Regions from separate parts of the Paenibacillus sp. NPDC057934 genome, predicted to be linked through region 1. Evidence: riboswitches for the same ligand, from Rfam matches in the RefSeq annotation. Region 1 holds a riboswitch; the other holds the start of a gene.
The links. A riboswitch is a leader RNA that binds a small molecule or an ion and turns the genes downstream of it on or off. The one in region 1 is predicted to bind thiamine pyrophosphate.
Positions count from the first base shown of each region.

Region 1 (3,409 bases):
ATCAGCACCATCTTCGGCAGCAGACCGAAGCCGAACCAGATGACAAGCAAGGGACCTAGGGCGATGGATGGCACGTTCTGGCTCAGGATCAGCAGCGGGTAAAAAGCACGTTTCGCCCAAGGCATCAGGTGCAGTAGTAGCGCCACCGCAAGCCCTACGCCGGTACCGATGGGAAAGCCAATCAGCGTCAGCTTCAGTGTAGCCAGCGTATGGTCCCAGACGCCGGCTGGATTGCCAGCGAATTCATGACCGATATCACGGGGGCTGGGCAGAATCCATTTTTCAATATCAAAGAAAGATACCGCCAGCTGCCATACCGCTAAAAAGAAGACGACCGCCACAATGGGCGGCCATATCTGCTTCCAGGACGATCTCACGGCCGGTATTTCTCCGTCAGTTTGTCCATGCTGATTCCGTTCGGATTGTGGGCGATTTTGATCTGGGAGATCACGCTTGGGCTGCCGGCTTGGACCAGTGCTTCATGCATTTCGCGCACGATGTCCAGCAAGTCATTTAGTTCGCCTTCCATCGTCGTTTCGAGCGGGTTCACCTGATGCTTCACACTGGACTTCTGAATGACCTCGATCGCTTTATCCACATAAGGGATGGAATCCTCATTGTTAGGGGTTTTAGGGATAACTTGAATGCTTAGCAGTGTGTTAGCCAAAATGATCAATCCTCTCTCAATATAGTATGGTTAAATATGAATCCATTCATTACTGTGCTGCAGGCAGGAAATCATTCGTAAACGCCTTGCTGGTATCTACTGGTTGCTCAAGTAGCTTAAGGCCATACATCCAGTCAGCATAGTTTTTCCAGACCTCAGCTTTTTGTTCCCCCCAGCGCGGCGCATCATCCTGATATTTTGGACTGAGCCATTTCTGACTGGCCATCACAAGTTTCGGATCGAGATCAGGGACGGCTTTGATCAGAACGTTTGCAGCATCCTCTGGATGATCGATGGCGTATTTGTAGCCTTTGGAGGTCGCTTTAACGAAGGCTTTGACGATCTCGGGATGCTCGGTGATCTCTTTCTCGCTGGTGGTCAGCACAGGTGTGTAATAATCGAGCTGTGGTGCGTAGTCCTTTACATAGAGCATGTCGATGGGTTCTCCGCGCAGTTCAGCTTGAATACCGGTCCAGGCATAGAAAATCCAGGCGAAATCAATATCCCGCTTCACAGCTGTAAAAAAGTCGGCTTCGCCCATATTGATGATCTTTACCTTTTTCACATCGGCACCTTCCGGGTCCATGATAGCTTTGAGTGCTGCTTCTTCCACCGGGGAGCCCCAACCTCCGTATGTTTTTCCTTCAAAATCCTTCGGAGAGGTAATGCCCTTGCTCTTGGGGGCCGCAAAACCAGATGTATTATGCTGAATGATGGCGGCAAGCGAGACCAGCGGTACGCCTTGCAGACGGGCCAAAGTCAGGCCTTCCTGATATCCGATACCAAAAGCGGCTTCACCGGAAGTGACCATCGTGTCTGCACCAGCCGCGCCGGGTTGCACAATCTCAACATCCAGTCCTTCTTCCTTGTAATACCCAAGATCTCTTGCGACATATAACCCCGTGTGGTTCGTGTTCGGTGTCCAGTCGAGCGCGATCTTGACTTTGGTCAGTTCTTGCGATGTACCTGGCTTCCCGGTAGAGGCTCCGGTGTTTGTCTTGCCGGTTTCCTTGTTGCCTTCGGCAGAGTTGCTGTTATTGCTGCCGCATCCGGCAACGGCGATAACGAGCAGACAGGTCAGGCCCAGCATAAGCAGTTTCTTGACTCCCATGTTCTTCTCTCTCCTTTTGGTACCGGTTCTTCGCAGTGATTGCGTTAATTCCGGCGAATTCCCCGTCTTCACACCGTCATCTGCCACCTAAAGTACAGGCAGCGCGATTCAATTCCCCATGAATTGTGTTAATCGGAAATATACCATAAAAAAGCGTCCCGAAGATGAACGGGACGCGGCTTTGCGCAAGGATGGCATAGGCCTTAAAGCAGCCATGCTCAATTACGGTTCCTACGCTGGCATTATCCAGATCAGGTATAAGGGTCAGTATCTTGAGGGATACACTCTCAGCCGGCCAATCCCAGCCCCCCTGGTGCTATGAAGTTAACGGGTGATGCTTCTTGCTTACGGTGTAATTATAGACTCCCCTCTTTTCGTTGTCCAGCAGCTTTGTTGTTCATTTTGAAGTTGGAGGCGGAAGAGAGGGATAACATAAACTATTTAAGAGGTGGAATTATCATGCTAAATAAGCAATATTTAATCGATGAAGAGACGGTCGCTGGCATCAAAGCACTGGATGAAGATGGCGAAGGGTTGTTCGCCGGACTGATTGGAATGTTCAAGACCGATACGCCGCCGAGACTGGAGGCGCTTCGGTTAGCCTTGGACAGCAGCGATTCCGCGAGCATTGCCGGAATTGCCCATAGCCTGAAGTCAGGCAGCCTCAGCATTGGCGCAGGATACTTTGCTTCTCTGTGCGCAAGCATTGAGCAACAGGCCCGGCGGGGGGATCTAAATTCCCCACAGTCGTTAGATTCCCTGCTAGCCGCTGTTTTTACTGATACGTGTCGTGCATTGGAACAGCAGATAGAGTAACGAAGGCTAATTCTGATATTTGATTTTCTTCCGGCGGCGAGCCCGGATGCCGTTCCATATCTCCCGCACCGTCAAGACAACGCTGATCACAATGCCGCTGAAGGTCAGCACTAGCGCGAAATACTGGAATAGGGAATATTGCATCATTTTGCCCCAGTTAATGGTCCCTTCCAGATCATCAATCACTTGATTCATTCCGTATATACCGCTCACTACAGTGAAGACGGTCAGAATCATCAGCAGCATATCCCGCCGTTTCGACTGGTACTTCACTTGATACTGAAACAGATCATTCAGTGTCTGCTTCACCTCGTCGAATAGCGCATCGTTGCCATAAACTTTGCGGAGCTGGAAGAAAATCTCCCGACCTTGTGATTGGGAAATCAGCTCCAGAAAATAAAATTTGGCCGAGAATTTATTGATGAAGAAGATCAAATCCTCAATATCGTCATCATCCCGATTGATGCGGAGCCGGGAGTGCATATTCGCCAGCTTCAGCAGGACAATTTTGTGAAACATGCTAAGTAGCAGGCCATAATAATATTCTCCATACATTTGATTGGCAAGCTGTATGGCGAGCGGGCGTTCTGCCCGGCTGATGCAGCAGAAGGTCTGTTCATTAGTCATATAATACGTCTGGGGTCCCCAGCGGGTATAGGTATGCTCCTCGCAATATTGTTCAATGTAACCAGGATCGCTCGCGCTGATGTAGGGTTGACCCGCGGCATCCAGTCCATCAAGCTGGGAGGCACGGTAGCGCATACTCAAGGGAATATCGTCGGTAACTCCTTCCGGTTCCAAGCCATAAAAGGCTT
Region 1 covers NZ_JBHVPB010000004.1:305,906-309,314, forward strand. The annotation lists gene ACFVRY_RS11235 (ABC transporter permease) at 1-377, opposite strand, end outside; gene ACFVRY_RS11240 (MTH1187 family thiamine-binding protein) at 374-667, opposite strand; gene ACFVRY_RS11245 (ABC transporter substrate-binding protein) at 717-1,778, opposite strand; TPP riboswitch at 1,989-2,100, opposite strand; gene ACFVRY_RS11250 (Hpt domain-containing protein) at 2,238-2,594, shown strand; gene ACFVRY_RS11255 (hypothetical protein) at 2,601-3,409, opposite strand, start outside.

Region 2 (3,409 bases), on a different contig from region 1:
GTACATCTAATATTCCTATATATTTAAAAATAGAACCAGGATTGTCATACTCTTCAACATCCAATCTTCCGAATAAATCAAGGATATTCAACTTTTCTGCTTCAGATGCTTTTTGCACTTTATTACTCCTTATAGAGGTCTAACACCTCTTATTTCCTCTAAATATTTGTTACATTTATTACTTTTTTTGTTCTCAACCGCAAGAAACACAGACATTGGTATAGGTAGGAACACTAAAGTTATCACCCAAGTGGGGCGCTCTTGCACAATATTTAGCAACAACTGTATCGATGAAATTACGATAAACACTATCCAAATAAAAAAAATACTTGTAAAGTTGATTTCGCAGTCCTTTCTTTCATCTTGACGCTCCTTTCATTACAGCGTTGTTATCAGATACTACTAACAGTTTAGAGTAGCCCCGAGATATCTTCGTCTTCTGATCCTTCACCTAGTGGTAATGATGCTTTAAGTAATTCGCCTTGGTTATCCATTTGTCGCAAAAATGCATTCACAGTATCAACATCTATCCTTTGCACTATTATCATGTGTCCTATATGAATCCCTGGTAATTCTGGTGCTGCTAGTCTAGCAAAATACTGCTTTAACTTATCCGGTGTCGTAATGATGCACCAACGTTTTACTCGATCATTAAATGTTAATGTAATTTCAATGAATTCCATTGTTTCAACATCATCATCGAATTTCCAATCAGTCAATATAAGCACTTCTTCGTCATTAAAATAAAAGTAATACTTATTGATCCAAACTCTCCTACCTTGGTCTCCGACGATTCTGATCATTTCTTCTTTTTCATCTAATATTTTATATTTCTTCCCCTTAGTCAGTGCATGTTTATAACTACCGACACTACTACAGGTTGCTTTGTTTAATTCCAATGAGATCACCCTGGTTGAATGAATTTAATATGCCCTGCTATTTACAATACTATAAAATATGGTATATTTATAACCGAATTATGAAACTTGATAGCGATAAAAGTATTTTTTCACTAGGGGAGCCTGAATTGGCTGAGACGAATGCGGTAAGCTTCGGACCCTTGGAACCTGATCTGGATCATACCAGCGGAGGGAAGTGGAACTGAAATTCGGGTATTGCATGGCACTTCTTTTTGCAAACTTAAATTTTAGGCCCCTTTATTTCCGCCGGGAGATGAAGGGGTCTTTTTATCGTGCTAAGGAGGTTACGCGGATTACGGAAATCATCTCTGTACACAATTTATCTTACGCCTACGCCAAATCCGCAGATGCACCGGTACTCTCAGATATATCCTTAGCGGTTCACCAAGGTGAGTTCGTTTCCCTTGTTGGAACCAGCGGATGCGGAAAAAGCACGCTTTTCAAAATTATTGCCGGATTGCTTGAGCCAAGCAGCGGGGATCTGCGTCTTCACGGTGTTTCGGTTACCGCCAAGCGGTTGGGCCAGGTCGCTTATATGCCTCAGCAGGATCTGCTGCTACCCTGGAGGACGGTACTGGAGAATTGCCTGCTTCCTTGGGAAATCAAGCGGAGCCGTAGCAAAGCCGAGGTTACTAGTCATGTAATTGAATTGCTGGAGCGTTTAGGTCTAGCCGGTATTGAAAACTCGTTCCCCCATGAACTATCAGGCGGAATGCGGCAGCGGGTGGCTTTTCTTCGAACGCTCATTACGGGGGGCGACCTGTTGCTGCTAGACGAACCTTTTGGGGCCCTGGATCACATGACCAAGCGGGAAATGCATAGCTGGTTGCTGGAGATATTGGATGTGCTGGACAAGACGATTCTCTTCATTACGCATGATCTAGAAGAGGCTCTGCTGCTCAGTGACCGCATCTACCTCTTACCTGGACAGGCCGGAGGATACGTGGAAGAAATACTCGTGGATCTCCCTAGGCCCCGGCATAGCAAAATGAATTATGAACCGCGTTTTATAGAGCTGCGGGCTGAATTGGAGCGCAAATTGTATGACAACCCGGCTGTTTAGAAAAAACTTGCAGAATTACGGACCGTTTCTTCTTCTGCTGCTGTTTATTCTCGGTCTATGGGAGATGCTGGCGCGGACCGGAGTCCTTCCACCATTCATTCTCCCAGGTCCTCTGTCGATAGGAGCGTCTCTGTTCGAGAACAAGAACATATTGTTCGGGCTGCATTTACCCGCTACGTTACAAGAGGTACTGCTTGGCTACGCCTTGTCCGTTACCTGCGGCACCTTGCTGGGACTTGGCATGCACACGTGGCGTCCGCTGGAAAAGGCACTCTATCCCTTTATTATCATCAGCCAGACCATTCCACTCATCGCGCTGTCTCCTGTCTTTATTATGTGGTTCGGATACACACTGTGGAGTAAGGTGGCGGTAGTATTCTTGACTGCCTTTTTCCCAGTGGTGGTTGGAGCATATGACGGGTTACAGCAGAAGAATCACGCTTATGAGGACCTGCTCCGCACCATGGGCGCCAGCACCCGCCAAATTCTGCTCAAGATACGGATTCCGCTGGCTCTGCCCTCTTTCTTCTCCGGCCTCAAGCTGTCAATGGTCTACTGTGTGATCGGGGCGACGATTGGCGAATGGCTAGGTGGCAGCAAGGGACTTGGATATTTTAGCCGCAGGATGGCAGGAAACTTGCAGAGCAAGGAAATGTTTGCCGCAGTGGTCCTGCTATCCGCGATGGGCGTTGGTTTATTTCTGATTATCACTATGATCGAAAAGATTATTTTCAAGAAAAGAGGATTTCACAAATGATTACAAGACATCACAGTTTCAAAAAAATTGTTCCGCTGCTGCTACTTGCAGTAGTGACAGCATTGCTTACGAGTGGCTGCGGCGAAGCAGCAAAGTCAGGAGGCGCTGGTAGCAAAACCGGGGAAGACTCCGGTAAGCCGCATAAGCTTACGCTGATGCTGGACTGGTATCCGAATGCTGTTCATTCCTTCCTTTACGCTGCTCAGGAGAACGGATATTTTGCTGAGGAAGGACTTGATGTAGAGATTCAGATGCCTGCTGACAGCAATGATGCGCTGAAGCTCGTAGCTGCGGGCAAGATTGATCTTGCGCTGAGTTACCAGCCACAGGTGCTGATGGCACGCGGGGAACAGATCCCTGTCCTCTCCATCGCAGCCATTGTCAGACACCCCTTGAATCATCTGATGGTTCCGGCTGATTCTTCTGTGAAGACGCCTGCAGATCTGACCGGCAAGACCGTAGGCTATTCCTCCATCCCGCTCTATGAAGCCATGGTGAAGACGATGGTCCGTAGCAGCGGTGGTGATCCAGAATCCTTAAAGCTCGTGGATATTGGCTTCAACCTCGTTCCGGCCCTCTCCACAGGGCAGACCGATGCCATCATTGGAGGTTTTATCAATCATGAGCAGCTGATCCTGGAAAAAGAGGGGCATCCAGTGACCTCCCTTA
Region 2 covers NZ_JBHVPB010000001.1:352,434-355,842, reverse strand. The annotation lists gene ACFVRY_RS01675 (hypothetical protein) at 1-118, opposite strand, end outside; gene ACFVRY_RS01670 (hypothetical protein) at 411-899, opposite strand; TPP riboswitch at 1,005-1,111, shown strand; gene ACFVRY_RS01665 (ABC transporter ATP-binding protein) at 1,174-1,983, shown strand; gene ACFVRY_RS01660 (ABC transporter permease) at 1,964-2,740, shown strand; gene ACFVRY_RS01655 (ABC transporter substrate-binding protein) at 2,737-3,409, shown strand, end outside.
Region 2: another riboswitch for thiamine pyrophosphate. It lies ahead of ACFVRY_RS01665 (ABC transporter ATP-binding protein); the one in region 1 lies ahead of ACFVRY_RS11245 (ABC transporter substrate-binding protein).